One region of the Paenibacillus sp. Pae15 genome, then DNA from elsewhere that is predicted to be linked to it. Evidence: predicted binding sites of a transcription regulator. Region 1 holds the regulator's gene; the other holds the start of a gene.

Region 1 (16,283 bases):
ACTAATCGGTCGAGGGCTTATCCAAAAAGCACATGAAGATGATCAGCGGCTTGGTTTCGATCCAGTTTTCAGGGCGCAAGCCTTGAGAAATGAATACGTTTGGTGATGATGGCGGAAGGGAACCACGCGTACCCATACCGAACACGACCGTTAAGCCTTCCAGCGTCGATGGTACTTGGACCGCAGGGTCCCGGGAGAGTAGAACGTCGCCAAGCAATGAAAGAGCCTCTTTGGATTTATAATCCGAAGAGGCTCTTTCCTGTTGTGTGATGCATAAAATAAGCACATCTTTTCAATTTGAAATGCTTTTGCGGTATATGAAATAAACGATGGGGTGTTTTTTAAAAATAAGCGCACGGTATTATTTAAAGACATAATCTTAGGGAAAGAATACATAATAAGCATAGGAACCGAAACCGTTGTTGCTTAAACGAAGTTAAACAAATGTGATATCGGAGCATCTCGCTGTAGGCTCAGTCTGGAGCACTGCGGGGTGTTGCATTATTGTAAAAATCTGATATAATGTTTTTAAAGTCAAAGAAAGTCAAAGTCAATAATTGAGATTTTCAATGGCTTTCACACAACATTTTACGAACTGGCTTTACTTCTGCCTTTGGAGGTCGAACGGATGCGAAATGTTTCAGAAGTTATCGAACAGTATCTGAAGCAAATTTTGCAGCAGAGCCCGGGCGGCGTGATTGAGATCCAGCGTAATGATCTTGCCGATCAGTTCAACTGTGTTCCATCACAAATCAACTATGTCATCAGTACCCGTTTTACTTTGGAAAAAGGGTACATTGTGGAAAGTAAACGAGGCGGCGGCGGGTACATTCGAATTCAGAAGATTAAACTGCATTCTCATGGCCCCGTGCTTGACCATATTTTTCGAACGATCGGCTCGCATATGGATCAATCCGCTTCGGAAGGTCTGTTGTACCAGCTAGAGGAGGGCGGCTTCATTTCCGAAAGGGAAGCGGCCATCATGAAGGCAGCTATGGCAAGAGAGGTGCTCACCTTGAAACTGCCTCTTCGCGACGAGATTCGGGCGAAGCTTCTTAAAGCCATGCTGATCTCCTTACTTAGCAAATGAGGAGGGAACCGAATGTTATGTCAAGAATGTGGTAAAAAACAAGCAACGCTGCATTTTACTAAAATTTTGAATGGCGAGAAGACGGAATTTCACATTTGTGAAACGTGTGCCAGGGAAAAGGGAGAGCTGATACCGGGAACCCCGAATGGCTTTTCCATTCACAATCTGTTGAGCGGATTACTTGACTTTGAACCCTCAACAACGCCCGGCACGCTGGCGAATAAAGTTCAACCGAGCCGCTGCGAGCATTGCGGGCTTACTTATAGTCAATTTAGTAAAGTAGGACGATTCGGCTGCAGCGAATGCTACAAATATTTCGGTGAGAAGCTCGATCCCCTTTTCAAAAGAGTCCACGGAAATATCATTCACACCGGCAAGGTTCCAAAACGATCTGGCGGGTTGATTAAATATAGGCGCGAAATCGATCGGCTCAAAAAGGAGCTGCTGTTATCCGTTGAAAATGAAGAATTTGAGCAAGCGGCCAAGCTTCGGGATCAGATTCGGGAATTAGAAAAGAAAGTAGCCGAAGGCTGAGATAATGACAGGTTGTTGGGGGGAATGCTTATGACAGAGGCGAGCCGGTTTACAAAGCATGCTCTGAGCGATTGGATGAAGGCGGATGGCCCAGATTCGGATATCGTGATGAGCAGCAGAATTCGCATTGCCCGGAATTTACGGGCCTACCCTTTTCCTATGTTGGCGACGAACCAACAGTCAAAAGAGGTTTTGGATCAAGTAGCTCAGGCGCTTCATAATGATGAATTGAATACGATCAGCAAGTTTACGCTGCTTCCGCTCTCGGAATTGAATGATTTGGAAAAACGGGTGCTGGTTGAAAAGCATCTGATCAGTCCGGCCCTGGCTAACGAGTCACGGAACGGTGCGGTTATTTTGAGCGATAATGAATCGATCAGCATCATGGTGAATGAAGAAGACCATCTGCGAATACAATGCCTGTGCCCCGGTTTTCAAATTAAAGAAGCGTGGGAGATGGCTAATGAAATCGACGATGCTTTCGAGGTGCAGCTGAACTACGCATTTGATGAGAAAAGAGGGTACATGACGAGCTGCCCGACAAATGTCGGAACCGGTATTCGCGCGTCGGTTATGATTCACCTTCCGGCGTTGGTGCTGACTCAGCAGATCAATCGAATTTTGTCGGCTATCACACAGGTAGGCTTGGCGGTTCGGGGTCTGTATGGTGAAGGCAGCGAGGCTCTGGGCAATCTGTTCCAAATATCCAACCAGATTACGCTCGGGCAATCGGAAGAGGAAATTATCGACAATCTTTACAGCGTAGTCAGACAGATCATCGAGCATGAACGGGCGGCCAGACAGAAGTTGGTACATGAAACCAAAGCCAAAATTATCGATCGAGTCAGCCGTTCCTATGGAATTCTTTCCTATGCGGCGATTATGGACTCCAAAGAAGCGACGCAGCGGTTGTCGGATGTTCGGCTGGGCATTGATTTACAATTTATCAAGAATGTGTCACCAAACGTACTGAATGAGCTTCTCGTGATGACCCAACCGGGTTTTTTACAGCAATTAGCAGGAGAAAAGCTAACCCCTGAAGAAAGAGACATTAGAAGGGCCCAGCTGATCCGGGACAAATTATCACAATCGGATTGAAGCCCGGCCGAGTTCATGTTAATGTGGAAACCATATTCCCTTACTAATTTTTGGAGGTGTTACACATGATGTTTGGCAGATTTACAGAACGTGCGCAGAAAGTACTGTCTTTGGCTCAGGAAGAAGCCGTTCGTTTGGGTCATAACAATATTGGAACGGAGCATATTTTGCTCGGTTTGATTCGCGAAGGCGAAGGAATTGCGGCCAAGGCGCTGATCGCGTTGGGGCTTGGTTTGGAGAAAATTCAGGACGAAGTCGAATCGCTGATCGGCAGAGGACAAGAGCAGCCGACGAATATCGCTTATACCCCTCGAGCCAAAAAGGTTATTGAGCTGTCCATGGATGAGGCGCGAAAACTCGGGCATACGTATGTCGGAACGGAGCATATTCTGCTCGGATTGATTCGCGAAGGCGAAGGTGTTGCAGCGCGAGTGTTGGGCAATTTGGGCGTAAGCTTGAATAAAGCCCGCCAACAAGTGCTCCAACTTCTTGGCAGCAGCGAGGTGGTCTCGCCGAACCATGGTAGCCCTGCTAATGTAAATACACCGACTTTGGACGGTTTGGCGCGTGATTTGACCGCCTATGCCAAAGAAGGCAACCTCGATCCGGTTATCGGCCGGAGCAAGGAAATCGAGCGCGTCATTCAGGTGCTCAGCCGTAGAACGAAGAACAATCCGGTCCTGATCGGGGAACCGGGGGTTGGTAAAACCGCTATTGCGGAAGGCCTGGCCCAGAAAATTGTAGCCAATGAGATTCCCGAGACTTTGCGTGACAAACGCGTGATGACTTTGGATATGGGATCTGTCGTAGCCGGTACCAAATACCGCGGCGAATTCGAAGACCGTCTGAAAAAAATCATGGATGAAATTCGTCAAGCCGGCAACATCATTCTTTTCATTGATGAGCTGCATACGCTTATCGGTGCAGGCGGAGCGGAAGGCGCAATCGATGCCTCCAATATTCTGAAGCCGGCGCTGGCCCGCGGCGAACTGCAGTGCATCGGAGCGACGACGCTGGATGAATATCGCAAATATATCGAGAAGGATGCCGCTTTGGAAAGACGCTTCCAGCCGATTACGGTGGATCAGCCTTCTCCGGAAGAGGCGATTCAAATTCTCCATGGGCTTCGTGACCGGTATGAAGCACACCATCGTGTAAAAATTACAGATGAAGCGATTGAGCAAGCCGTGAAGCTCTCCGATCGTTACATCACGGACCGCTTCCTCCCGGACAAAGCGATTGATTTGATTGATGAGGCAAGCTCAAAAGTAAGGCTTCGCTCTTACACCGTTCCGCCGGATCTGAAAAAGCTCGAAAGCCGTTTGGAAGACATCCGCAAGGAGAAGGATGCTGCCGTACAGAGCCAGGAATTCGAGAAAGCAGCCGCGCTTCGTGACACGGAGCAGAAGATGAGAGAAGAGCTCGATGCCACAAAGAACGAATGGAAGGAAAAACAAGGCCGCACCGACTCCGAGGTGACGCCGGAAGATATCGCCCAAGTGGTGGCCAGCTGGACCGGCATCCCGGTGGTGAAGCTGGCTGAAGAAGAAACCGAGCGTCTGCTCAAAATGGAATCCATTCTGCACGATCGGGTGATCGGACAGGATGAAGCAGTGAAAGCCGTGAGCCGCGCAATCCGTCGTGCAAGAGCGGGGCTGAAGGATCCGAAGCGTCCGATGGGTTCATTTATATTCCTTGGGCCGACAGGGGTCGGTAAAACGGAATTGGCCCGCGCTTTGGCGGAGTCGCTGTTCGGCGATGAAAACGCGGTGATCCGGATTGACATGTCCGAGTACATGGAGAAGCATTCCACTTCCCGTTTGGTTGGAGCGCCTCCGGGATATGTCGGATATGAGGAAGGCGGACAGCTTACGGAGAAAGTACGCCGCAAGCCGTACTCTGTCGTTCTTTTGGATGAAATTGAGAAGGCTCATCCGGAAGTGTTTAATATCTTGCTTCAAGTGCTTGAAGACGGACGTTTAACGGACTCCAAGGGCCGTACAGTAGATTTCCGCAACACGCTGATTATCATGACATCCAACGTCGGGGCGGATTTGATTAAGAAAAACTCGACGCTGGGCTTTACTGCGGCACAAGATTCGGGCAGAGATTACGCAAACATGAAGGACAAAGTCATGGGCGAACTGAAGAAGAGCTTCCGTCCGGAGTTCTTGAACCGGATCGACGAAATCATCGTATTCCACTCCCTGGACGAAAAGCATATCGGCGAAATCGTATCGTTGATGGCCGAAGAACTGCGTAAACGTCTGAAGGAGCAGGAAGTGGATTTCGTACTGACCGATGCGGCCAAGGCATTCCTTGCCAAAGAAGGCTACGATCCGGCATTTGGTGCAAGGCCTCTACGCAGAGCGATTCAAAAGCATATTGAAGATCGTTTGTCTGAAGAATTGCTCCGCGGCAACATCAGTAAGGGCGATACGCTTACGATTGATGAGAAAGAAGGCGAGTTGATTGTGGAGCGCAATCAAGGCGTCGCTTCACAAGCATAATGAAAAAATCCGGCTGCCGTTTTCCGGCTGGTCGGATTTTTCTTTATACGGAATGAACTGGGAGGGTTTTCAAGGGTGTTGCATCATGGTAAACTTTGTTTTGTAGTACTATAAGCGCGTTTGGGCTTGAAGCAGGATTAGGAGGCGCAATGGCCAAAGCAAAAACAAAGTTTTTTTGTCAGCAGTGCGGCTACGAAACGCCGAAATGGTTCGGCAAATGCCCTGGCTGCGGAGCTTGGAATACTTTTGTGGAAGAAGTGGAGACTTCCGGCAAGAGCAGGGGGCTTCATTTATCTTTTTCCGATAAGAAAGAAAAAGCAGTTTCCATCATAAACATAGAAAGCAGTCAGGAAGAGCGCATTATCACGGATAACCGGGAGTTAAACCGTGTGTTGGGAGGAGGCGTCGTACCAGGATCCCTTATTCTGGTAGGGGGCGATCCTGGAATTGGCAAATCGACACTTCTGCTGCAGGCTTCCTACGCATTGACGCAGCAAAATCTCAAAGTGCTGTATATTTCCGGCGAAGAATCCGTCAGGCAGACGAAGCTCCGAGCCGACCGGCTTCAAGCGGTCTCCGGTTTGTTGTTTGTACTTAGTGAAACGAACGTGGAGTATATCGAGGCGGCGATTGATGAGATGGAGCCGGATTTTGTCGTCATTGATTCCATTCAGACGGTATATCATCCCGCTGTGGCTTCGGCACCCGGCAGCGTATCTCAGGTCAGAGAATGCACGGGGCATTTTATGCGCATCGCTAAAGGGAGAGGCATTGCCACCGTGCTTGTGGGCCATGTTACTAAGGAGGGGTCGATTGCCGGGCCGCGACTTCTCGAGCATATGGTCGATTGCGTGCTTTATTTTGAAGGGGAGCGGCATCACTCGTATCGTCTTTTGCGTGCCGTAAAGAACCGGTTCGGTTCGACGAATGAGATCGGTATTTTTGAAATGCGGGAGAGCGGATTAGTCGAGGTGAGCAACCCTTCGGAGCTGTTCTTGTCGGAACGGCCGATGGGTGTATCCGGTTCAACCGTGGTTGCGAGCATGGAGGGAACCAGGCCGGTTCTGGTTGAACTGCAGGCGCTCGTATCGACCACAAATTTCCCTTCTCCCCGGAGGATGGCCACCGGCTATGATCACAACAGGTTGTCGCTGATCATCGCTGTGCTGGAGAAACGGATGGGTCTGTTCTTGCAGAATCAGGACGCTTACCTCAATATCGCAGGCGGAGTCAAGCTCGACGAACCGGCAGTAGACCTTGCTGTGGCGGTGAGCATTGCCTCAAGCTTCCGCGATCAGCCTACACAGCCGTTCGACGTTGTCTTCGGCGAGGTGGGCCTGACCGGTGAGGTCCGCGGCGTTTCCCGAGTAGATCAGCGGGTGCGCGAAGCGCAGAAGCTCGGCTTCAAGCGGGTCATTCTCCCGCACAAAAGTCTGAAGGGGTGGACGCCGCCCGCAGGAATTGAAATCATCGGTGTGAATACTGTAGCCGAAGCGCTATCAGCAGCTTTAGTATAACCGTCAGGAGGGACACCTTTGAGCAAGGAAGAAGCGAAACGCGACGTGATGAGCCAACTGCTGCAGTTGGTAGCGCCGGGAACCCCTTTTCGGGAAGGGCTCGAAAATGTGCTGCGAGCCAAAACCGGCGGTCTGATCGTCGTAGGATACAGTCCGGAAGTGATGGAAATTGTGGACGGAGGATTTTCCATCAACTGCGACTTTTCCCCAAACTATTTATATGAGTTGGCCAAAATGGACGGCGCCATCATTCTCAGCGAAGATCTCAAACGCATACTTTATGCCAATACACAGCTGATTCCGGATTCATCCATCCCATCCACCGAAACGGGGATCCGTCACCGGACAGCAGAGCGCGTCGCGAAGCAGACTTCCAAGCTGGTAGTGTCGATTTCGCAGCGGCGAAACGTCATCACGCTGTATCAAGGAAATTTGCGGTATGCCTTAAAAGATATTGGTGTGATTTTGACCAAGGCGAATCAGGCGATTCAAACGTTGGAAAAATATAAATCTGTACTCGATCAGGATTTGACGAACCTTGGCGCTTCGGAATTTGAAGAGCTCGTGACGCTACATGATGTAACGGGAGTTATACAACGTATCGAGATGGTGCTGCGTATTAAGGCGGAAATCAATCGCTACATCAACGAGCTGGGGAACGAAGGCCGTCTGATCAGTATGCAGCTGCATGAATTGGTCGGTAATACGGAATACGAAGCCTTTTTGCTGATTAAAGATTATGTCAAGGATCCCAGCGACGAAAAGGTTAAAGAAGTCTTGAACTCGCTCAAACGGCTGGCCACCGACGAAATGCTGGATCATTCCCACATTGCCCGAGTGCTTGGATTCCCGCATGCGACCAACAGTGCGGAGGAAATCGTATCCCCGCGGGGGTATCGGGTATTGAATAAAATCCCGAGGCTGCCGTCGGTGATCATTCATAATCTGATCGAGCGCTTCGAACAGCTTCCTCATCTGATGATGGCCACGATCGAGGAACTGGACGAAGTGGACGGAATCGGAGAAGTAAGGGCCCGAACGATAAAAGAAGGCCTAAAACGAATTCAAGATCAGGTACTCATTGACAGGCATATCTAACTTGCATACAATCATAAGGTACCTTAGTATAATTGAATTGGGTTAGGTTTTTTTGAATAGGGCACAGTATAACCAGAGGTGGATTAATCATGATAACGAAATCCCTCCCGAATTTGTTTACCGTCGGGAACTTGTTTCTCGGCATCATTTCGATCATTATGGTGTTTAACAATAAACCCGAGCTGGCGGCTATTATGGTGCTTGTGGCTATGCTGCTTGACGGTTTGGACGGACGGTTGGCCCGTGCGCTCAATGTTCAAAGCGAATTCGGCAAGGAACTGGATTCGCTGTCCGATGTCATCTCGTTTGGGGTGGCTCCGGCGTTCATTATGTATGTTATGGCCTTTACCGAGATGAACGCGGCAGGGGCGTGGATTGTCACGGCGATTTTCCCCATTTGCGGAGCGCTGCGGTTGGCTCGCTTCAACGTGATTGCCGGTACGCCCGGCTACTTTATCGGTTTGCCCATACCGGCTGCCGGCGGTGTTCTTTGTACGCTTGCTCTGTTTCACAATGAGCTGAGCACCATGGTGCTTGTCTTGGCCACACTTCTCCTGTCCTATCTGATGGTCAGCACGGTGAAATATCCGAACTTCAAGAAGGTGGGCATTCCAAAAGCGGCGATATGGGTAACCCCGATCGTGGTGATCATCGCCGTTGTCATTGCCGTTCAATTTCCGGGCACACTGTCCAAGATCATCTTTGTACCGCTGCTCCTGTATGCACTGTACGGCCTAAAAAAAAACGTTGACCGTCTTTTCGTCTTTCTCCGCCTGAAGAAAAAGAAAACGAATACGATGGAAGAACCGGAATCCAAAACAACGACAATTTAACGAAGAGATGTCCGTGAAAATGAAAAGCATTTATTTTCCTTATGGAAATAAATGCTTTTTTGTTTTTTTCTTACGGAACGATTAGGCAGGAAACTTTTGGTTCATAATTGTAACGTAAGGGATTATGCAACCGATTTTGATGGAGGTGAAGTCTATGATGAAAAAATGGTTCCAGCTTCTATTCGCAGTTATTGGCGGTACGCTTGGATTACAATGGAGTGATACGATAGGTAAACCATTATTTGAAGTCATAGGTACAGTAACGGGTATTCATGAAATAAAAGGCCAGGGAGCATGGATGTTTGGGGTGGGAGCACTCTTCTTTTATTCGATGAGCTCCTGGGCGCTAAATTCTCTGCTTAAGGTCATGGTTCAGGGGGAAGAACGCGCGGCGAATATGCCGGCGGCCGATATGCTTGCCGGGGCGGCGGGAATGGTGATGGGATTGTTGGTCTCTTCCGTTCTGCTGAATCCTTTGGCGCGTGCGGGTATATTCAATCCGCTGCTGCATATGCTGTGTATCGCGATTTTCTCGTATGCGGGATACCGGATGGGGATCTTGAAGAAAGAAGAGTTGTTAGCCGCACTCGATAAGCGGCGGTCGGATCGGAGACGCGGCGCTTCAGGCGAAGCCAAAGAGTTTGAGGAGCATAAAATTCTGGATACGAGCGTCATTATCGACGGCCGGATTGCAGATATCTGCAAGACGGGGTTTATTGAAGGTACGCTGGTCATTCCGGAATTCGTGCTGGAGGAGCTTCAGCATATTGCCGATTCCTCCGATCTGTTGAAAAGAAACCGCGGACGTCGGGGGCTTGATATTTTGAACAAGATTCAAAAGGAGCTCGACGTGAAGGTGCTGATCTATGAAGGGGATTTTGAAGAGATTTCCGAGGTGGACAGCAAATTGGTTAAGCTGGCGAAATTGCTTCAAGGCAAAGTGATCACGAACGATTTCAACCTGAATAAAGTATGCGAGCTTCAGGGCGTGTCGGTTCTGAACATCAACGATTTGGCCAATGCGGTGAAACCGGTCGTACTGCCGGGAGAGGAAATTCTCGTGCAGGTAATCAAGGACGGCAAAGAGCACGGTCAAGGCGTCGCTTATTTGGATGACGGCACGATGATTGTGGTCGAAGGCGGGCGTGACTTTATCGGCACGACACTGGATGTTCTGGTGACGAGTGTTCTGCAAACTTCAGCCGGACGAATGATTTTTGCTAAGCCCAAGCTATTGGAAAAAGCGCTCTAACGCGGTATGATAGTGTAGATGCGCTAATCGGGCCCATGTCTTGCCGGAAACGGCAGCTTTCGCGAAAGCAGGGCCCTGAAGCCGATATGTTGTGGCAGGTGGACAAGTTGACGATCAGACTTGGAGTAGTCGTTGTCGCTGCGGGCAAGGGCTCGCGGATGGGCACAAAAGAAAGCAAGCAGTATTTGCTGATTGATCATAAGCCGATTCTCGTACATACGCTGGAGCTGTTTGAACGCTTCGCTCCGGTAAGCAGCGTTGCGCTCGTTACCGGAGCGGACGATGTGCCGCGCTGCGGTCAGTTTGTCAGGGAGTACGGACTGGGCAAAGTAAAGCATATTATACAGGGTGGAAAAGAACGGCAGGATTCCGTTTATCAGGGCTTGCAGGCCTTGAAAGGGACTGTCGATTGGGTCATGGTACATGACGGCGTCAGGCCGTTCACGGCAGTTGAGCACCTCACCGCCTGTCTGCATCAAGCGATGAAGACGGAGGCGGCAGTGCTTGCCGTGCCCGTGAAGGACACGATCAAAGTCGTGGACGGCTCAGGGGTGATCCAATCCACTCCTGACCGGAGCAGCTTGTGGGCGATCCAAACGCCGCAGGCTTTTCGTTTTTCCGTGCTGCTGGAGGCGCACGAACGCGCCCGGCAAGAAGGGTTTACAGGGACGGACGATGCCATGCTGGTGGAGCGGATGGGGATCCGCGTGTCGGTAGTGGAAGCCGACTATTACAATATTAAAATCACGACTCCCGAGGATCTGCCTTGGGCGGAGTGGATTATTCGCAATGTCAGGGGAGAGAAGAAATGATGATTCGGGTAGGACAAGGCTTTGATGTACACCAGTTGGTGGAAGGGCGCAAGTGCATCATCGGCGGAGTGGAAATCCCGTACGAGAAGGGACTGCTCGGGCATTCGGACGCGGACGTGCTGCTGCATGCGGTGAGTGATGCCATTCTGGGAGCGCTCGGGCTTGGGGATATCGGCAAGCACTATCCCGATACGGATGCCGCCTTTAAAGATGCGGACAGCTATAAGCTGCTGGTAGACATATGGGGGAAGGCGAAGGAAGCGGGATACCGTTTGGGAAATGTGGATTGCACCATCATCGCGCAAAAACCGAAGATGGCTCCGTATATTCCGGCGATGGCGGAGCGCATCGCTCAGGCGCTGGAGGCGGAGACGAGCCAAGTCAATGTGAAAGCAACGACGACCGAGCAGCTTGGATTTACGGGACGCGGAGAAGGAATAGCGGCACAAGCGGTTGTTTGTCTTGTCCAAGGTGTGCTATCATAACACATATTATTTTGACGGTTGATCGGCTTGCAGGCATCGTTCGGTCTGAAGGAACGCCTGCGGAGCAGGGGAGGAGAACAACGTATGGCAAAGTTTCGTGTGAGGTATGCGCCGAGCCCGACAGGGCACTTGCATATCGGGGGAGCGCGTACGGCGCTGTTTAACTATTTGATCGCCCGTAAGGAAGGCGGACAGTTCGTGATCCGTTTCGAAGATACGGATCAAACCCGGCATGTGGAAACCGGAGTGGACAGCCAACTGAACGGATTGAAGTGGCTGGGTATCGAATGGGACGAGAGTGTGGATGTAGGAGGACCGTATGGGCCGTATCGCCAAACCGAACGGCTGGACCTGTACCGGCCTTTTATTGACCGGCTGCTGCAGGAAGGCAACGCCTACTACTGTTACTGTACGGAAGCGGAGCTGGAGGAGGAGCGGGCTAAGCAGGAGGCTGCGGGCCAGATGCCGATGTATTCGGGCAAATGCCGCCATCTGACGCCGGAGCAGGCGGAGGCCTACAAAGCGGAAGGCCGCAAGCCGTCGATCCGCTTCCGTGTGCCGGAGAACCGGACGATTGCTTTCGAGGATCGGATTCGCGAGCACGTCGAATTCGATACGAACGGCATCGGCGATTTCATTATCGTCCGCCCCGACGGCATCCCGACGTATAACTTTGCGGTCATTCTGGATGACCACCTGATGGACATCACCCTAGTTATTCGCGGGGAAGAGCACCTGACCAATACGCCGCGGCAGATCATGATGTATGAAGCGCTTGGCCTTCCTGTGCCGGAATTCGCGCATTTGGCGCTGATCCTGAATCAGGACCGCAAAAAAATGAGCAAACGGGACGAATCGATCATCCAATTTATCGAGCAGTATAGGGATCTGGGTTATTTGCCGGAAGCGGTGATGAACTTTATCGCGCTCCTAGGCTGGTCTCCGAAAGGGGAGGAAGAAATCTTCACAAGGGAAGAGCTGATTGCAGGATTCGATCTCGACCGGTTGTCCAAGAGTCCTGCGGTATTCGATATGGATAAGCTCAATTGGATGAGCAACGTCTACATCAAAAAGGCGGATACCGAGCGTATTGCAGAGCTGGCACTGCCCCATCTTCAAAAAGCGGGCAGACTGCCACAGGAGTTGACGGACGAGCAGCGGCAGTGGGCTCACTCCCTGATCGGGCTGTATCAGGAGCAGCTGCGCTATGCCGCTGAGATTGTTGATTTGTCGGAGCTGTTCTTCCGTGAGGAGGTCAGCTATGATGAAGAAGCTAAAGCGATGCTTGCGGAAGAGCATGCACCCGTCGTATTGCACAGCTTCTTAACCCAGGTGGAACAGGCGTCAGAGTTTGATGTCGATGCTCTAAAGGCGATGCTGAAAGCTGTCCAAACGGAAACCGGCTATAAAGGGAAGCAGCTCTTTATGACGGTGAGAGTGGCCCTGACGGGTCAAATGCATGGGCCCGATCTGAATAGGACCTTGTATTTGTTGGGCAAAGAAAAGGTGATTCAACGGGTGAAGAAGTTATTGTAAAACTTCCGTTTTTTCGATATACTATAGAGATCATTGATATTGCTTTAACTTCATACTTAGTGGCGACGAACGGGAAAGTACGGAAAAATGCGGGATTCTCAGAGAGGACAACCGGTGTGGGGGCATGCCGGCTGCAAGTTGTCCAATCCTCTTTATCCGGAAGTGCACCCGGGAGCTGTAAAGACGATCTGCCTGCGAGCGCTCCGGCTGCAGCGGCAGGGTAGCCTTTACCGTGACGTTCACGATACGAACGATACGAGATGGATAAGCTTCCCGGCCAATCATGGCTGCCGGGAAGAGGATTTATACTTATCCAAGCAGAGTGGAACCGCGGTATTTGAACGCCTCTGCAGCCGAAATCGGCTGCGGAGGCGTTTTTTGCGCGACGTTCTTTCTTTCGCTTGGGGGATTAGGAAAGGGAAGCGGTGAAACGATATGTTCGAACGGATGAAAGAAGACATCAATACGATCTTTGAGAACGACCCCGCGGCCAGGGGATGGTTTGAAGTCGTCTTTACTTATGCCGGTTTGCATGCGCTTTGGGCGCATCGGGTCGCGCATTGGCTTTATAAAAAAAGATGGTATACGCTGGCCCGCGTGATTTCTCAGATCAGCAGGTTTATGACGGGCATTGAGATTCACCCGGGTGCGGTTATCGGACGGAGATTTTTTATCGACCACGGCATGGGCGTCGTCATTGGAGAAACCTGCGAAATCGGCGATGACGTACTGTTGTATCATGGTGTAACGCTGGGGGGTACAGGCAAAGAGCGAGGGAAGCGCCATCCGACCATCGGCAATAATGTGGTCATTTCGGCCGGAGCCAAGGTGTTGGGTTCATTCACGGTAGGAGACAACTCCCGCATCGGCTCGAATGCGGTAGTGTTGAGCGAAGTGCCGCCGAACAGCACCGTAGTGGGAATTCCGGGACGCATCGTCAAGAGGGATGGCGTTCGTATCGGTCGGTTGGAGCATGATAAGCTTCCCGATCCGATCATCGATATGTTCAAACAGCTGCAGGAGCAGGTTGACGAGCTGAAGGCGGCGCAGCAAAGGGAGCAGAAAAGGGAACCAGTGAAAACAAAGATCGGAGGAAACGATTGAGCATGTCGCTTAAGATTTATAACACGATGACACGTACGAAAGAAAACTTTATACCGCTGGAACCGGGTAAAGTAAAAATGTATGTGTGCGGTCCGACCGTATATGATTATATTCACATCGGAAATGCCAGACCGGTTATTTTTTTCGATGTGGTTCGCCGTTATCTGGAGTCGGTAGGTTATGATGTGACGTTCATTGTGAATTTTACCGATGTGGATGACAAGCTGATCAAGAAGGCCGCGGAGATGGGCACCACCGTTCCGGAGGTGGCGGACTTGTTTGTTCAAAAGTATTATGAGGATACGGCGGGTCTGGGTGTTCGCAAAGCGACGGCGCATCCCCGCGTGACGGAGAACATGGCGGACATCATCGAGTTCATTTCGGGGCTGGTAGCCAATGATTACGCCTACGAATCCGGAGGAGACGTTTATTTTCGGACATCCAAATTTACCGAGTACGGCAAGCTTTCCCACCAAAACCTGGAGGAGCTGCAGTACGGCATTCGGGTAGACGTGGACGAGCGCAAGGAGAATCCTCAAGATTTCGTGCTTTGGAAGGCTGCGAAGCCGGGTGAAATTAGTTGGTCAAGCCCCTGGGGTGAAGGCCGCCCGGGATGGCATATCGAATGCTCGGCGTTGGTTCGTAAATATTTGGGCGAAACGATCGATATTCACGGTGGAGGCCAGGACCTGACTTTTCCGCACCATGAATGTGAAATCGCTCAATCCGAGGGATTAACCGGCCGCCGGATGGCCAATTATTGGATGCATAACGGATTTGTGAATATCAACAATGAAAAAATGTCCAAATCGCTTGGGAACGGCATTCAAGTGCATCAACTGCTCAAGGAGATGCCGGGCCAGGTGATTCGCTATTTTATGCTCTCCGGCCATTACCGTAATCCGTTGAATTTCAGCGAGGATGCGGTGGAGCAAGCAAAGGGCAGCTTAGCCCGTTTGGACAACTGTATCGCCGCTTTGAAGCACCGGCTGCAATCCGCGGAAGCGGGGGAGGCCGACGCTGCGGTCGTGGAGGCGGTCCGTGCGGCCAAGGAGCAATTTGAAGCGAAGATGAACGATGATTTCAATACGCCGGATGCAATTACGGCGGTGTTTGAGCTTGTCAGTGCCGCGAATAATTATTTGCAATCGGGACGGGTAACGTCCGGTTCCCTGGAGCTGTTCGTACAGCAGTTTGCAGCGATGGACGGCGTGTTGGGTCTATTGGCCCCGGAGGCAGAGGAATTATTGGATGAAGAGGTGGAACGGCTCATTACAGAAAGGACCGAAGCGCGAAAAGCGAAAAATTGGGCCCGCGCCGATGAAATCCGGGATCTGCTGACAGAACGCGGCATTCAACTGGAAGATACGCCTCAAGGCATCCGCTGGCGGCGGAAGTAGGGCGAGTTTATGAAATGGGACGAAATGTCGGATCAGGAGATCAAGAGCCATTTATTTTCCTTCCCGCCCGCCCGCGAACCGGGTCAGCTTCATCCGCTGGTGCTGGCGTATATGGGAGACGCCATTTACGAGGTGTTCGTGAGGCAGTATGTGGTGGCGCAAACGAATCATAAGCCTAACTACTTGCATCGGACGGCTACCCGGTATGTTTCGGCAAAATCGCAGGCGAAATCGCTGCAGCGTTGGCTGCCGCATCTCACGGAAGAGGAACAGGATGTCGTCAAGCGGGGGCGCAATGCCAAGTCCGGGACAACCGCGAAGAATGCGGATGTGTTGGAATATCGGCACAGCACCGCGTTTGAATGCCTGATCGGCTATTTGTATTACACGCAGCAATGGGAGCGGCTTCAGTATTTGATGTTGCTGTCGTTGGAGCAGGATAAATAACATTCGAAGAAGGAAAGGGGGCCTTGGGCATGGAAGAAGAATTTATCGGAGGAAAGCATTCCGTACTTGAAGCGCTGCGTTCCGGGCGGACGATCAACAAAATTTGGATTGCCGAGCAGGCGCAAAAACAGCTCGCCCAGCCGATTATTGCCGAAGCGAAGCGCAGCGGGGTGGTTGTGCAGCTGGCTGACAAGCGGAAGCTGGATCAAATGGCCTCGGGCCTGCAGCATCAAGGAATCGTCGCGCAAGTGGCGGCATATGCATACGTCGAAGTCGAGGATTTGCTTGCGAGAGCGGAGGAGCGCGGTGAGATGCCGTTCTTGCTTTTGCTTGATGAAATAGAAGATCCGCATAACCTTGGCTCCATTCTGCGTACAGCGGACTGTACCGGCGTGCACGGGGTCATTATCCCCAAAAGACGTTCCGTGGGATTGACGGCTGCCGTCTCGAAAACATCCGCGGGTGCAGTAGAGTATGTTCCGGTAGCGCGTGTGACGAATCTGGCGCAGACCATCGAGCTGCTAAAGGAGCGCGGGGTATGGGTGGCCGGAGCGGATGTCGGGGCCG
Region 2 (16,283 bases), on a different contig from region 1:
GCGTCTGGAGGCGTCAGCCAATACGACGACTTGAAGCGTCTTGTACAGTACGCGTCTGAGGGAGTCGGCGGCGCGATCGTCGGGAAGGCGCTGTATACTGGCAGCATTAAGCTGGAGGAAGCGCAAAGCCTGGTATAAGCTGATTCAACGATTGCCGCCCGCCGGAGAGCGAGGCGGCTTTACGGCAGAGAAAGGGGTGCGGGGTATGCTGGCCAAACGGATTATTCCCTGCCTTGACGTCAAGGATGGCCGGGTCGTCAAGGGAGTTAACTTTGTGAATTTGCGCGATGCTGGTGATCCGGTAGAGCTGGCTTCGATCTATGACCGCGAGGGGGCTGACGAGCTTGTGTTCCTCGATATTTCGGCTTCGCATGAAGGCCGTGCCACCATGGTTGAAGTGGTGCAAAAAACGGCCGGTGAAATCACGATTCCGTTTACGGTAGGAGGCGGGATTTCCAGTGTGGACGATATGAAGCGGCTGCTAAGAGCGGGCGCGGACAAAATCGGCATCAATACGGCTGCAGTCAAAAATCCGCAGCTCGTGTCCGACGGTGCGCGCCGGTTCGGCTCGCAGTGCATCGTGGTGGCCGTTGACGCCCGATACAATGCCGAATGGGGCGAGTGGGAGGTATTTACACACGGCGGACGGAACGGTACGGGCATCAAGGCGCTGGAGTGGGTAAAGCGGATCGAACAGCTCGGGGCTGGAGAAATTTTGCTCACAAGCATGGATGCGGACGGTACGAAGGACGGCTTTGACCTCCCGCTGACGAAGGCGGTGTCGGAGCTGGTGACGATTCCTGTCATCGCCTCGGGCGGAGCGGGCAGGAAGGAGCATTTTTATGAGGTGTTCACAGAAGGCAAAGCGGATGCGGGGCTGGCTGCGACGATTTTCCATTATAAAGAAATAACGATTGAAGAGGTTAAGGACGACCTTAGAAATAAAGGAGTGGAGATCCGATGAGTGGACAACAAACGTCGGTGGATAACTTGGAAAGCTTGTTAGCGGCGATTAAATGGGACGGAAGCGGCCTGGTGCCGGCCATCGTTCAGGATGCGGCCAGCAAAGAGGTGCTGATGATGGCCTATATGAACAAGGATTCGCTGAAAGCTACGCTGGAGTCGGGCGAAACCTGGTTTTGGAGCCGTTCGCGCGGGGAGCTGTGGCATAAAGGCGCTACAAGCGGGCATATCCAGAAGGTAAAATCGCTGAAGTACGACTGCGACGGAGATACGCTGCTGGTGCAGGTGGACCAAACCGGTCCGGCTTGCCATACGGGACGCTACAGCTGTTTTCAGCACGATGTACGCGTCGGCGTTTTGGCCGGGCAGGCGGAGAAGATAGGGTCTGATGAAGAAGTCGTGAAGGACCGCTTCGCGATGCTGGGCATATTGGAATCCGTCATTGCACAGCGCGATGCCGAGCGTCCGGAAGGGGCCTATACGACCTATCTGTTCGAGAAAGGCGTCGACAAGATTTTGAAAAAGGTCGGTGAGGAAACGGCGGAGGTCATCATCGCAGCTAAAAACCGGGACAACGACGAGCTGCGTTATGAAGCCAGCGATCTGATTTTCCATCTCCTGGTGCTGCTCCGCGAGAGAAAGCTGCCGCTGGATGAGCTGATGAAAGAGCTGGACCGCCGCCACAACAAGTAAATAAGCTTGGGATCAAAGCTCATTGGAAGAACAACCTAACGGCAATTCAGCGGAAGAACATGGAACCGCTGGCCGGGCAAGGAGAATCGCTCTATGCGCATTGATTATCATACGCACCATGTAAGATGCGGCCATGCGTCGGGTGAACTGGAGGACTATGTGCTGAAGGGCATTGAGATCGGACTCACCCAGCTCGGGCTGTCCGATCACATGCCCTTGCTGCACGTAGATCCGGCCGCCTATTATCCCGGCATGGCCATGCCGATGGAAGAACTGCCGAAATATATTGAGGAAGCGTTCATGCTGCGGGAGAAATATAAAGACCGCATTGATATTCGTGTAGGGCTCGAAGGAGACTATATCGAAGGCTACGAGGCTGACATCGAGCGGATCATTCAAGCATATCCCTGGGATTACGTTATCGGGTCTGTGCATTTTTTGGGTGAATGGGACATTACCGACTACCGGCAAACCGACGGCTGGAAGCAGAGGGACGCCTACGAGGTGTACGAACAGTACTATGATGCAGTAGGTAAAGCCGTCAGGACAGGCTTTTATGATTATATCGGGCATATTGACGTGATCAAGAGGTTCGGCTTCAAGCCGGAGCAAAGCGTGGAGCACCTCGAACGCCAAGTTTTGGAAGCGGTAAAAGCACAAGACATGGCCATCGAGCTGAATGCCAGCGGTCTGCGTATGCCGGTCAACGAAATGTTTCCAAGCCGCCGGATGCTGGAATATGCGCTGGAGCTGGGTATTCCGCTCACGATCGGCTCGGACGCTCACCAGCCGGAGCGGCTGGGACAATATCTGGATCAGGCGGTAGATCTGCTTCGTGATGTCGGTTTTAAAGAATTAGCCACATTTAAAGGCCGGAAACGGCTAATGATGCCTATTGGATTCCCCTAATATGATGTATAATAGGGTAGTAGCTTTATTAAAATGATGTAAAATACCATTTTTTGCAATACTTGCGGCGTCGTTTGATGACCCACGTAACATAAGCACAAGCGGAGGTAACCATGTACAGCGACAAAATGAAGATTTTTTCGGGTTCGTCCAACCCGAGATTGGCGGAGCGCATTTGCAAGGAGCTTGATGTACCGCTCGGCCAGATCAAGCTGTCCCGTTTCAAAAGCGGGGAAATCTACTGTCTCTATGAGGAAAGCATCCGGAATTGCGACGTGTTCCTAGTGCAGACCTTTTCCCATCCGATCAATGAGAATTTCATGGAGCTTCTCGTTATGATGGATGCCGCCAAACGGGCATCGGCGAGAACGATCAATCTTGTCGTTCCCTACTATGGTTATTCCCGCCAAGAGCGAAAAGCGGCGCCCCGGGAACCGATCTCGGCGAAGCTGGTGGCGGACCTGCTGACTACAGCCGGTGCGGACCGCGTCATCACCATCGATCTGCATGCTCCGGCCATTCAAGGCTTTTTCAACATTCCGGTGGACCATTTGACGGCACTGGATTTGATCAGTGATTACATTAAGAAGAAAAACATTCCCAATCCGATCATCGTTTCACCGGATGCGGGACGGGCGACGACTGCAGAGAAAATGGCCAACATTCTTGACGCGCCGTTCGCTATGATGATCAAAAAAAGACCCGCTCACAACGAAGCGGTTATCACGCATGTCATCGGAGAAGTTGAAGGAAGAACCCCGATCATCATTGAGGATTTGATCGATACGGGAACGACGATCGTCAACGTTGTCGAAGGCCTCAAGGAGCGCGGGGCGAACGATGCCTACGTGTGTGCGACACACCCGGTGTTCTCCGGACCGGCGCTGCAGCGTCTGGATCATCCGAACATCAAGGAATGCGTGATTACGGACTCCATCGCCATTCCGGAAGATCATTCGGCCCGGTTCCAAGTATTGTCCGTGGCCACTTTGCTGTCGGATGCCATCAACATCATCATGTCCGGCGGATCGCTTAGCTCTTTGTTTAAATATGGCGGTGTATAACTTATAATACATTTATTGGATGACCCCGACAAACAGGAACTAACAGTTTGGGGTCATCTTGTGGTATACTTAAGAATCAATATTACTCCGGCGATTTAGAGAGCACTTTGCGAATGGATATTCAGGAAGGGTTTCTCATGAATTCCGGTCGGGTTACGGAGGTGCCTTATTACTATGGGGAAGAAAAAACGTGCGACGCCCAAGCACAGCAATATCGTACCGATGAAAATGGATGCCACGTTCTTTTTCGAAAAAGCCGTTCAGTCCTTGGACCGTTATCATTATGATAAGGCATTGAAGTATTTTCGTCGCGCGGCCGAATATGAACCGGAAAACCCGGTGAATCATTGCAATCTGGCCGGGCTTCTGTCCGAGATGGGAAATTATGAGGAATCCAACCGCATTTTGCAGCATGTGCTTGATCGGATCGACCCTACGATGACGGAATGCTATTTTTATATGGCGAACAATTTTGCCAATATGGAGAATTACGAGCTGGCCGAAGAAGCGATTATCCATTACCTGGAGAATGACCCCAACGGACAGTTTCTGGAAGAATCCGAAGAAATGATGGAGCTGCTCAGCTACGAGCTCGACCGTCCCACCAAGCTGACGACGATCAAGAGCCGGGAAGGGCTGTTCGAGCACGACCGGGCGCGTTCGATGCTGGAGGAGGGCCGTTTTTCGGAAGCGGTGCGGGTGCTGGAGAAAATTATCCGCAAGCATCCCGACTTCATAGCTGCGCGCAATAACCTTGCGTTGGCCTATTATTACATGGGACACTTTGAAAAATCGGTTGATATGATTCGTCAAGTGCTGGAGCTGGAGCCGGGCAATTTGCATGCGTTGTGCAATCTGGCGATTTTTTACCAGCATTTCGGTGATAAGGCGGGTCTGGCCGGGCTGCTTGAAGTGCTGCGCAAAACGTATCCTTTCCATCAGGATCATGCGTTTAAGCTGGCGACCACTATGGGGATTTTGAACGAGCATGAGAAGGCTTATTTGCTGTTCAAGCGTCTGTTGAAAACCGGCGAAACGGGTCCGGATCCTTGCTTGTGTCACTATACCGCCGTAGCCGCATACAATACGGGCCGCTATGAGGAAGCTGAGCGCTGGTGGCGGCAGGCGGCGAAGTTCGACCCCGGTTCGGAAATTCCCAGGTTCTATCTTAATTTGCTCAATAAGAATTGGGACGAAGCGGTGAAGCCGCCTGTCAGCTATCATTATCATATGCCGTTTGAGGAGCAGTTTCGGGGAATCGAGCGTACGGAGAACGGCTTGCCGGATCACCTGAAGCGCGATCCGTTGGTGCGTTCGTCCTTTTTCTGGGCGTTGCGGCATGGAGACGCGCATACGAAGCTGCAGGTCATTCAAGCGTTCGGCTTGATCGCCGATGACGAGGTGAAGGATGCGCTGCTTGAATTTATCGGACAACCGGGCGAGGATGACTATCTGAAGAAGGTGGCTATTTTCGTTCTTCGCAGTATCGGCGTGAAAGAACCGCTGACGGCCGTGCTGGAGGGGAATCAGACAACGGTGGCCCCGTCGCCTTTTGCTCCGGGGCTTCCGATATGGGATCCCAAATGGCAGCTGGTGATGGAGACGGCGATGCGGTATATGTTCCGCCGCTACGATATGGTGCAGCAGTACGATTTACAAACGCTTTGGGTAGAATACTTATCAAGAGTATTTCCGAACGTGCCCAAAATCACGAAAGTGGAGGGCTGGGCAGCGGCCCTGGAATACCTGACGGCAAAGATGCACCGACGCCCTGTCAGCTATCAGGAAACCGCGGATCGCTACGGCGTATCGGTAGCTACCGTCAGCAGGAATGCCAAGCTGATTGATGAAGCCTGCGGATTGAAAGAAAAGATGGACGCCATCTTTGATAAATTTGCAAGCTTGGAGTCTTAACCTTAATATGAAGGTATAGAAAAAAATACGCTGACAACCGGCCGTAAAGAAGCGGCTTTAAGAGTTGCAGTGGATTGGGAGGAAACCATATGTACAAGTCAATCGTTATCGGAACCGGACCTGCCGGGTTAACGGCAGCTATCTACTTGGCACGCGCCAACTTGAACCCGCTTGTTATCGAAGGTCCGGAGCCGGGCGGCCAGTTGACCACCACAACGGATGTGGAAAACTTTCCGGGGTTTCCTGAAGGCATCATGGGGCCGGAATTGATGTCGAATATGCGTAAACAAGCCGAACGCTTCGGCGCTGAATTTAAAACCGGCTGGGTCAATAAGGTGGATCTCTCCGAGCGTCCGTTCAAGCTCAACGTAGAAGGTCTTGGAGACATTGTCGCGGAATCGCTGATCATCTCTACAGGCGCATCGGCCAAGCTGCTCGGCATTAAGAACGAGAAGGAAAGCATCGGCCGCGGCGTCAGCACCTGTGCAACCTGCGACGGCTTTTTCTTCCGCGGCAAAAAGATTATCGTGGTCGGCGGCGGCGACTCGGCGATGGAGGAAGCAAATTTCCTGACACGTTTTGCAACGGAAGTACGCATCGTCCACCGCAGAAACGAGCTGAGGGCTTCCAAAATCATGCAGGATCGCGCGCGCGAGAATGAAAAGATTGTTTGGAGCTTAAACCGTACGCCTCTGGAGATTATATCCGGGGATAAAGGCGTTACCGGTCTAAAAGTGAAAAACAACGAAACCGGCGAAGAAGAATTGATCGAAGCGGACGGCATCTTCATAGCGATCGGCCATAAGCCGAATACGGATTTCCTCGGCGGACAAATCGAAACCGACGAGCTGGGCTACATTATCACGAAGCCGGGTTCATCCTTGACCAATGTGGAAGGCGTATTCGCCTGCGGCGACGTACAGGATAGCAAGTATCGCCAAGCGATTACGGCTGCCGGCAGCGGTTGTATGGCTGCGCTGGATTGCGAAAAATTTCTTGAAGGGCATATGGTACACGATTGGAGCCAGTCTCTTTAATCGATTGAACGTGGAACTTTCGTTCCGCGTTTTTTCTTTAGCCTTCGCTTGACCTCTTGTAGACGTTGGCTTATAGTTGGAACAAGAGAGAGTGCATATGAGCCGGGTCTTCAAAGGTCTTGGACAACATAGATTGGCAATTTTTATGAGGTGATTAAGAAGCATGGAACAACAAGTATACGTCGGAGTCGATTTGGGAGGTACCTCCATTAAGGTGGGCTTATGTAATGAGCAGGGCAAGCTGCTGCTCACAGACGAAGGGCCGACCGGTACCGAGCACGGCGCCGACGTGGTGTTGGAAAATATCGCGCAGTACGTTCGCAAACTGGTGGCGGAGTCCGATTATACATGGGATCAGGTTGCAGGGATCGGAGCGGGAATCGCCGGATTCATGGATATTTCCGAAGGCTTCGTTAAGCTGTCTCCCAACCTGGGCTGGCGCAATGTGCCGGTGAAGAAAATTCTTGAAGAAAAGCTTGGAAAATCGGTGATAATCGACAATGACGCCAATGTGGCGGCCCTTGGCGAAGCGTGGGCGGGTGCAGGCGCGGGTATCCCGAACATCGTTTGCTATACGCTTGGCACCGGTGTCGGTGGCGGGATCATTATCCGCGGCCGAATTTACCAAGGCTTTTCCGGTATGGCCGGCGAACTGGGGCATATGGCGATTGTTCCCGACCTTGAGGCTATCGATTGCGGCTGCGGCAAAAAGGGCTGTCTGGAAACCGTCTCATCCGCAACGGGCATTATTCGAATGGCGAAGGAAGCGGTGGAACGCGGCGAGAGTACCTCTTTGGCACTTGTAGAAAACATCATGGCTAAAGATGTGTTCGACGCAGCCAAAACCGGCGACGAAACGGCGCTTCGTATTATCAACCGCGCTGCCTTGTACCTCGGCAAATCGATGGCTACCGTTTCCGTTATCTTAAATCCTCAGCGATTTATCGTCGGCGGAGGCGTATCCAAGGCGGGCGATATCCTGTTTGACGCGATCCGTAAACACTACAGAGAGCATACTCAGGAAACCGCGCAGGAAGGCGTGGACATCGTCCCGGCTGTTCTAGGCAACGATGCCGGAGTCGTTGGCGCTGCCGGCCTTAATCTGCGGGGATAAACCCGGATCGAGCCGTCCTGCGGCTTCTCCGGGCAGTGGAAGGAGAAGAACCCCATGGAAGAAATGCAAACTCTCGGCAAGCTGGTGATCATTACGGGGATGTCCGGAGCCGGCAAAACCATAGCGGTGCAAAGCTTGGAGGACCTGGGTTTTTTCTGCGTGGATAACCTCCCTCCGGTCTTGATTCCTAAATTTGCCGAGCTTATTGAGCAATCCAAAGGTCGAATCGGTAAAGTAGCACTTGTGATCGATCTCCGCGGCCGTGAGTTTTTCACTTCGCTGTCGGAGTCGCTTCGGTTCATTAACGAGAATTATACTTTAACTCATGAAATATTGTTCCTCGATGCAACGGATTCGGTTCTGGTGCAGCGTTATAAGGAAAGCCGGCGCAAGCATCCTCTGGCTCCGACAGGAGCGCCGCTGGAAGGCATTCAGCAGGAAAGGAAGCTGCTTGAGGAGCTAAAGGGTCTGGCTACTCAGGTGATCGATACCAGCAATTTGAAGCCAACCCAGCTCAAAGAAAAGATCATTTCCCGTTTCACCAACCTAGAGGTAGGCGGCATATCTATAAATGTAATCTCATTTGGCTTTAAATACGGAATTCCGATTGATGCCGATTTGATTTTTGACGTTCGCTTTTTGCCCAACCCGCATTATGTGGAGCATTTACGTCCGAACACCGGGCAGGATACGGAAGTGTACGATTATGTCATGAAATGGACGGAGACGCAGGAGTTTTTGGCGAAGCTCCTCGATATGCTGCATTTCCTCATTCCCCAGTACAAGAAGGAAGGCAAGAGCCAAGTCGTCATCGGTATCGGCTGTACCGGAGGTAAGCACCGCTCGGTTGCGATTGCGGAATATCTCGGTAAAATGATGGGCAATAGCGAAACGGAAGTGATCAGAGTCACTCACCGGGATTCGGAACGCGATCGGGTTGAGGTGAAGAAATGACGCTTGTCCATGAGAGGGGAAAAATCAGGCCGCGGATTGTTGTCATCGGAGGGGGAACGGGTCTGTCGGTCATGCTTCGCGGACTTAAACAGAAGCCCATGGATATTACAGCTATCGTCACGGTGGCCGACGACGGAGGGAGCTCAGGCATTTTACGCTCCGAGCTTGAAATTATTCCGCCGGGCGATATCCGCAACGTATTAACCGCGTTGTCGGATGTGGAACCGCTGCTGGGCCAACTGCTCGAATATCGTTTTGATAAAGGGAATGGTTTGGCTGGACACAGTTTGGGTAACCTAATGTTAGCGGCGATGCGAGATATTACCGGTGATTTCGTTACCGGGGTGCGGGAGCTGAGCCGTGTTCTGGCTGTTCGCGGCCGCGTGCTTCCGGCTTCGGATCAGTCGATTGTACTTATCGCGGAGATGGAGGATGGCACCGTTGTGAAGGGGGAATCCAAGATTCCCCAGGCAGGCGGTGTCATCCGCCGCGTATCGATCGAACCGGCTGATGCTTGTGCTCTGCCGGAAGCGTTGGAGGCTTTGCGGCAGGCGGATGCTATACTGGTTGGTCCGGGGAGTCTTTACACCAGCATTTTGCCGAACTTGCTGGTACCCGAGATCGCGGAGACGATTGTGTCGTCCCAAGCGTTGAAAATGTTTATTTGCAACGTAATGACCCAGCCTGGAGAGACCGACGATTATAAAGTGAGCGACCATTTGAAAGCGATTCGAGATCATGTCGGGCAGGATTTGTTCGATTATGTCATTGTGAATAATGAAGAGATTCCCGAGAAGGTTCAAAACCGGTATGCCGAAAAAGGCGCAAAGGTCGTTCAACTGGATTTGGATGAAGTGACGAAGCAAGGCTACAAGGTCATTGCCGACCGCCTCGTCTTGTTCCGAACTTATTTACGTCACGATGCGGAAAAGCTAAGTCAGCACATTTATCAACTGGTGGAGAGCTGGATGTTCAAGAAGAGGTGATTACCATGTCCTTCGCCGCCCAAACGAAAAAAGAACTTACCTTGATGGAGTCGGAGCAATGCTGCGAGAAAGCGGAGCTATCTGCCCTCCTTCGTATGAATGGGGCCGTCCAGGTTTCCAGTCAGAAGATTGTATTGGATGTCTCGACGGAGAATGCCGCCATCGCAAGGCGGATTTATACGCTTCTCAAAAAGACGTTTCAGGTGCATACGGAGCTTCTGGTCCGCAAAAAAATGCGGCTGAAGAAGAACAACGTATATATTGTGCGTGTTCCCAATCAGGTGCAGGAGATTTTAAAGGAGCTGCGGATTGTTTCCGAGGGATTTCTGTTCACACCGGGCATAGAGCCGGATATTATTAAGAAAAGCTGCTGCAAAAGGGCATATCTGCGAGGGGCTTTCCTGGCGGGAGGCTCGGTCAACAACCCGGAGGGCTCTTCTTATCATTTGGAAATTTATTCGATGTACGAAGAGCACTGTCAGGCTTTGTGCCAATTGGCCAATGATTTTGACCTGAATGCCCGCTGTATCGAACGCAAAAAAGGATTTGTCCTCTACATCAAGGAAGGCGAGAAAATCATCGAGTTTCTCAGTTTAATCGGTGCGCACCAGGCTTTGCTCCGTTTTGAAGACGTCCGGATCATGAAGGACATGCGCAACTCGGTAAACCGTTTGGTCAATTGCGAAACGGCGAATTTGAACAAAACGATCGGTGCGGCGGTGCGCCAAATCGATAATATTCGCCTTCTGCAAAAAGAAGTCGGTCTTAATAATCTGCCGGAGAAGCTCCGGGAAGTTGCGGAAATCCGTTTGAAGCATCCGGATATGAATTTGAAGGAAGTCGGGGATCTGCTGAAGGGTCAAGTCAGCAAATCCGGAGTCAATCACCGTTTGAGAAAAATCGATGAACTGGCGGAAAAGCTCAGGAAATCGTGAGAAATTCGTCTAAATGTAGATTTTTTGTGTAAATTATCAATAATTCTAGTGTAAACTAATGAAAAATGGTATAATAACTGAAAAATCGCTTTTTAACGAATGCAGAACGGTTACCGATTTGGCAAGGTTTCCGCTCTGAATTGTTTTGGGATACCATCCTTCTTTATAGGACGGTGAAATTTAATTACTCTTAGGGCGTTCAGCCCTTCATCCTTTGGGAATTAAGATTGTAGGGGGTATTGGTTGCATGTCGAGACGCCCAGTAGTCGTCAAATTAAAAACAGGCCTTCATGCCAGACCGGCAGCACTTTTCGTGCAGGAAGCGAATAAGTTTTCCTCGGAAATTTTTGTGGAGAAAGACGAGAAGAAAGTCAATGCCAAGAGCATTATGGGCATTATGAGCCTTGCCATTAGTACGGGGACCGAAGTCCACATAAGTGCGGAAGGTTCGGACGCAGAACAGGCTGTAAACGCTTTAGTCGCATTAGTGAGCAAAGAGGAATTGGAGAACCAATAAGATCTGCAAGCTTCCGATAAGGAAGCTTTTTCTTTTGCGGGCTTCCTTATTTTACCTGGAGGGACAAGCAGAAATTCATCAGAAAAAAGCGCAACCTTTTTTCGGGCCGTGCGTCTATATAGACGTGCTATAACCGGAAAAGGTTTTTTGTTGTTTCTGGAAACATCCGCATAAACAAGCCTTATGAGGGCTCGGCTTTCCGGCGGTTTCGGAAACAGCATCTCGCCTGTGAAGCGGGGAGCTGTGCCACCCTGCCGTTCCGGCTTTAAGAAAAGACTTCGATGAGAAGTAATTCTTAAGAATAATAAAGAAAGTATAAATTTGCAGCGTAGTTAAACACTTTCTTTATTGCAAGAAACCCTGCCCTTGAATCACGGTCGCTCATTAAGGGACGACCTAGTTCGTTAGTGGTTTTCTTACGGCACCAAAAGAGCTGCACAAAGAGGAGTAGAAGGATGAAACGAATAAGGAAAGAATTGGCCTTGTTGCTAATCATGTCGATGCTGCTGTCGTTTGTAGCGGTCCCTATGGCTTCTGCTGCGGAACAAGAAGCGCCGATATCTTCCGGGACGACTTATGTATTACTCTACCTGAACAAGAAGGAAGCTTTCCTGAACGGGGAGCAGGTTACGCTGGAGGCTCCGGCGACCATCATCAAGGACAAGACATTCGTTCCCGCCAAGTTTTTGGGCGATGCTTTCGGGATGAGAGTGGAATGGATTGCATCCAAACGGCAAATTGAAATGGATACGCCGGGTTACAATATCATGCTCGACATTGATAACAAATCCGTGTGGATTAACGGATACTGGCAGCATTTTGACGATGTGGCTGCGATTGTGAACGGTAAGCTGATGATCAAGCTGACTTGGCTAGCCGACTACATGGGGGCGAGATATACATACAATGATGAGCTGAAACGGGTCGATGTACTTTACACGAAGCCTCCGCGGGGAATTTACAATCCGGATACAAGCAATTCAAACCCCGTTGCCAAGTTTACGTTTGCCAAGCCGACCTACAAGATCGGTGAACCGGTCAAATTTGTGGACCTGAGTTACGACCCGGATGCGGAAGGTCTTCCAAAGTACGAGTGGCAGGGCAGGGAAGAGGCCTATTTCGCTCCCGGCACTTATCCGATTACTCTGACGGTATGGGATCGTAACGGCAACAAGAGCGAGCCCTATACCCGCAACCTTGTGATTACGAATGAAACCTATCTGAATAAAGTGGAATATCCGATCTACACGAAGCCAGTGGGCAGTTACATTAAGACCGATTGGGGCACACTGTGGAATAATTTCTGGGAACTTCCCCAACTGCCGAAGCAGGTGACGGAGGACCGCTCCCGCAAGCTGCTTGTCAGCGACAGCCCGGAGACCTTCACCGAACAAGGAATTTTGTATCAGGATGATGTTGAAGGCAAAGGACGTCTGTACGCGGATCATATTAACGGAACGAAAGAAAAAATGACGCTGGCGATTCTGGCAACCAACCTGACTGATAAACCGGTAACGGTCAAAACGACGAATAAAGGCGAGGTATGGCCTTCCGTTTATGCGAATTTGATCGGCAGCGAGGCAACCGTCGATTTCCTGATCGGCGATCCGATTAACGAGACGATGACGATTCCGCCTCAAAAAACATTTGTATATAAGCAATTTCCGGATTTTTATCCCGATCAAGGGGTGAATTTGTTCTACGATGTGGAAACAAGCGGAAAGGTGCAGTTTACATTCGTGACCGCTCCGGAAATTACACAAAATGCATTGCAGCTTCCGAAGCTTGCGTTTAACGGTCATGTCCGCGGCACATTCCCGGTTTCCGAACTGATCTGGAACATTGATGCCAGCTCATTTACTACGCCGTCACGATTGGTTATCGGGGATGGGAAGACGGATCCGTTCCAGCCCGGATATGATCCGCAGCGTGGACAAGAAGTGCGCAACGAAGGCAACTATGGGGTAGTGTACAAAATTCACGCGGATAAACCGCGGAAGATGGCGGTCATGATTCTTCCTAGAGGAGGGGTGTTTAAGGGGCCGATCAAAATCAACGGTGAAATCCGTATGGTTCCTTACTCCGGTGTGATGACCGCATTCGACGGTATGCAGATTTTGGCGAAAACTACGGGCAAGGAAGAGTCGTTGGATATTGAATTCAGCCCTCCGGCCGGGTCTGCGCTTCCATTCGACCTGATCTTCTACCCGCTCGATGATCGGGCGCAATAATCGTTCGCAACAAGACCTTTTTCTCCCGCTTTCAGAAAGCGGTGGGGAAAGGTCTTTTTTTGCTGAGAATCAAAAGCTGGTTTAAAGGACTGAAAGCCAATAAAAAAGCCCTGATTCGGCTTATTCGCCGTTCAGGACTTTTTTCATTGCGACAGTGTTACACGCGCTCGATCACTTTATCGATCAAGCCATACGATACCGCTTCCGCCGCCGACATGAAGTTATCGCGGTCCGTATCTTTTTCGATACGCTCGACGGATTGACCGGTACGCTCTGCCAAAATGGTATTCAGCTTGTCGCGCATTTTCAGAATACGTCTTGCACGGATCTCGATATCGCTGGCTTGCCCTTCGGCGCCGCCAAGCGGCTGGTGAATCATGACTTCGCTGTTTGGCAGGGCGAACCGTTTGCCTTTGGCGCCTGCCGCGAGCAGGAATGCTCCCATCGATGCAGCCAAACCTACGCAAATCGTAGATACGTCCGGCTTGATGAACTGCATCGTGTCGTAAATCGCCATTCCCGATGTGATGGAGCCTCCCGGGCTGTTAATATACAGATGGATATCTTTGTCCGGATCGCTTGCTGTCAAGAACAACAGCTGGGCGATAATCGAATTGGCTACAACATCGTTGATCGGACTACCGAGAAAAATAATGCGGTCCTTAAGCAGACGGGAGTAAATATCGTAGGCGCGTTCCCCTCTTGCGTCAGGTTCGACAACCATAGGAATAAAACTCATGAGCTGCAGCCTCCTTATATTTAAACTATAACCATCATAACGGAAAATCAAACAAAGGTCAAGAAAGGTCAAACAAAGAAAATAAAAAAACTCCTGATGGAGTATTTCGAAAGATGCCAAAGCATTATGGCAGCCGTTATTCTGTAAACCAAAAAACAGCAACGCGCCCGCAAGGAATCGAACCTTGATCTCAGGCTCCGGAGGCCTACGTCATATCCATTGGACCACGGGCGCATATACAATTAGGATGTTGTCTCAAGGTGACAGCAAAAGTTATTATAATCTATCGTGCTGATAAATGCAACTCCATAAATCAAAAAGTTTTGAATGAATAGGCTGCAGGCCAATGGGAAAAAATTCGAATGGGAGCCTCTTGAAGCAAGGAACATATTGGAGTATAATAAGTTCAGCTAAGTGAGAGTGCTTAGTTCTTTTTTTGGAAGATGTGGGACTAAAAATGCAGTACCGGGACAAAAAACGTCCATATATGAGCGGAGTGAATCCATGAGAGAGATCCTTTCTATTCAACAGCAGCTTCTCCCTGATTTGGTGGATACCTTGAAGAAGCGGTATACCATACTTCACTATATCCTGGTTTCCGGAATGGTGGGCCGCAGGACGCTGGCACTGTCATTGAACATGACGGAGCGGGTGCTTCGCGGGGAAGTGGATTTCCTCAAAGAGCAGGGGCTGATCGATGTGGAGGCCTCCGGGATGCGCATCAGTGCAGCCGGAAGAGAACTGCTTGAGAAAATCGAACCGCTGGTGAAGGATTTGTTCGGACTTACCGATTTGGAGGAACGCATACGCTCGCATTATGGCTTGAGGCAGGTCGTTATTGTACCGGGGGATTCGGACGTATCTCCTCACACGAAGAAGGAACTGGGGCGCGCCGGCGCTTCTGTACTCCGCAAGCTGGTCAGGGAGGACGAAGTCATTGCCGTGACCGGAGGGTCCACGCTGGCTGAAGTCGCGTACCATTTGACGGCTGCAAATCCGATGAAGGGATGCTGGTTCGTTCCTGCCCGGGGCGGATTAGGGGAAAGCGTGGAGCTTCAGGCGAATACGATTGCTTCCACGATGGCCAAGAAGGCCGGAGCCCGTTATCGGCTGCTGCACGTGCCGGATCATCTGGGCGAGGAAGCTTATCAATCGCTGATGCAGGATGATCACATCTCCGAAATTGTTCAATTTATCCGCAAGGCGCGGATGGTCATGCACGGCATAGGAGACGCTATGGTCATGGCCAGACGCCGCAAGGTGGATAGTGAAACGACAGAGAGCCTGCAGCGTGACGGAGCGCTTGCCGAAGCGTTCGGGTATTATTTTGACAGGGAAGGACGCATCCTTCACAAAATGCCGACCATCGGGCTCCGTATGGAAGATATTCAGCGTATGGATACGGTGATCGGGATCGCCGGCGGCAAAAGCAAAGGTGAAGCGATTGTCTCGGTGCTGAAGCACGGGCACGAAGATGTGCTTATCACCGATGAAGCGGCGGCGCAATACATTGTACAACGACTGACATCTTGATAGGCTCCGGCCTGTCTTGACATATGTTGCAGCGGCCCGCGGCCGTTAGACGACACATCATAACCATTTTTAGGAGGCAATTACTATGGTAAAAGTAGGAATTAACGGTTTTGGACGTATCGGCCGTAACGTATTTCGTGCGGCTCTTAACAATCCGGAGGTTGAGATCGTAGCGATCAACGATCTGACAGACGTACACACATTGGCGCACCTGCTTAAATATGATACAACGCACGGTAAACTGGATGCTACGGTTGAATCTACGGAAGGTGCATTGATCGTCAACGGCAAATCGATCAAAGTGTTTGCCGAGCGTAATCCTGAGAACCTGCCTTGGGGAGCTAACGGCGTGGAAATCGTCGTAGAATCCACAGGGATCTTCACCGCGAAAGAAAAAGCGGAGCTTCACTTGAAAGGCGGCGCCAAGAAAGTCATCATCTCTGCGCCGGCTACCAACGAAGACATCACTATCGTTATGGGCGTTAACGAAGACAAGTATGATCCATCCGCCCATACGATCATCTCCAACGCATCCTGCACAACGAACTGTTTGGCTCCGTTTGCGAAAGTTCTCAATGACAAGTTCGGTATCGTAAAAGGGATGATGACGACCGTTCACTCCTACACAAACGACCAGCAAGTGCTTGACCTGCCGCATAAGGACCTCCGCCGCGCACGTGCCGCTGCCGAGAAC

What was found. The regulator CtsR, encoded in region 1, represses protease genes until heat stress. The targets are predictions, from matches to a motif close to ATGGTCAATAAAGGTCAAACA.
Region 2: a site for CtsR is predicted at 14,111-14,131, ahead of clpP (ATP-dependent Clp endopeptidase proteolytic subunit ClpP). Genes of this name have one in related genera too.

What each region holds. Positions count from the first base shown of each region.
Region 1 is NZ_JALJRM010000029.1:27-16,309, forward strand. Features, by position in the region: rRNA gene rrf (5S ribosomal RNA) at 99-215, shown strand; gene NR121_RS20000 (CtsR family transcriptional regulator) at 629-1,090, shown strand; gene mcsA (protein-arginine kinase activator protein McsA) at 1,103-1,624, shown strand; gene mcsB (protein-arginine kinase McsB) at 1,655-2,722, shown strand; gene clpC (ATP-dependent protease ATP-binding subunit ClpC) at 2,788-5,232, shown strand; gene radA (DNA repair protein RadA) at 5,382-6,749, shown strand; gene disA (DNA integrity scanning diadenylate cyclase DisA) at 6,768-7,847, shown strand; gene pssA (CDP-diacylglycerol--serine O-phosphatidyltransferase) at 7,937-8,680, shown strand; gene NR121_RS20035 (PIN/TRAM domain-containing protein) at 8,835-9,932, shown strand; gene ispD (2-C-methyl-D-erythritol 4-phosphate cytidylyltransferase) at 10,040-10,744, shown strand; gene ispF (2-C-methyl-D-erythritol 2,4-cyclodiphosphate synthase) at 10,744-11,229, shown strand; gene gltX (glutamate--tRNA ligase) at 11,314-12,765, shown strand; gene NR121_RS20055 (hypothetical protein) at 12,853-13,194, shown strand; gene cysE (serine O-acetyltransferase) at 13,201-13,869, shown strand; gene cysS (cysteine--tRNA ligase) at 13,872-15,269, shown strand; gene NR121_RS20070 (Mini-ribonuclease 3) at 15,279-15,716, shown strand; gene rlmB (23S rRNA (guanosine(2251)-2'-O)-methyltransferase RlmB) at 15,746-16,283, shown strand, end outside.
Region 2 is NZ_JALJRM010000032.1:15,277-31,559, forward strand. Features, by position in the region: gene hisA (1-(5-phosphoribosyl)-5-[(5-phosphoribosylamino)methylideneamino]imidazole-4-carboxamide isomerase) at 1-138, shown strand, start outside; gene hisF (imidazole glycerol phosphate synthase subunit HisF) at 206-964, shown strand; gene hisIE (bifunctional phosphoribosyl-AMP cyclohydrolase/phosphoribosyl-ATP diphosphatase HisIE) at 961-1,656, shown strand; gene hisJ (histidinol-phosphatase HisJ) at 1,750-2,565, shown strand; gene NR121_RS21175 (ribose-phosphate diphosphokinase) at 2,679-3,629, shown strand; gene NR121_RS21180 (tetratricopeptide repeat protein) at 3,804-5,543, shown strand; gene trxB (thioredoxin-disulfide reductase) at 5,633-6,580, shown strand; gene NR121_RS21190 (ROK family glucokinase) at 6,744-7,694, shown strand; gene rapZ (RNase adapter RapZ) at 7,749-8,648, shown strand; gene NR121_RS21200 (gluconeogenesis factor YvcK family protein) at 8,645-9,634, shown strand; gene whiA (DNA-binding protein WhiA) at 9,640-10,569, shown strand; gene NR121_RS21210 (HPr family phosphocarrier protein) at 10,817-11,086, shown strand; gene NR121_RS21215 (stalk domain-containing protein) at 11,542-13,317, shown strand; gene clpP (ATP-dependent Clp endopeptidase proteolytic subunit ClpP) at 13,475-14,056, opposite strand; tRNA gene NR121_RS21225 (tRNA-Arg) at 14,219-14,290, opposite strand; gene NR121_RS21230 (sugar-binding transcriptional regulator) at 14,561-15,589, shown strand; gene gap (type I glyceraldehyde-3-phosphate dehydrogenase) at 15,675-16,283, shown strand, end outside.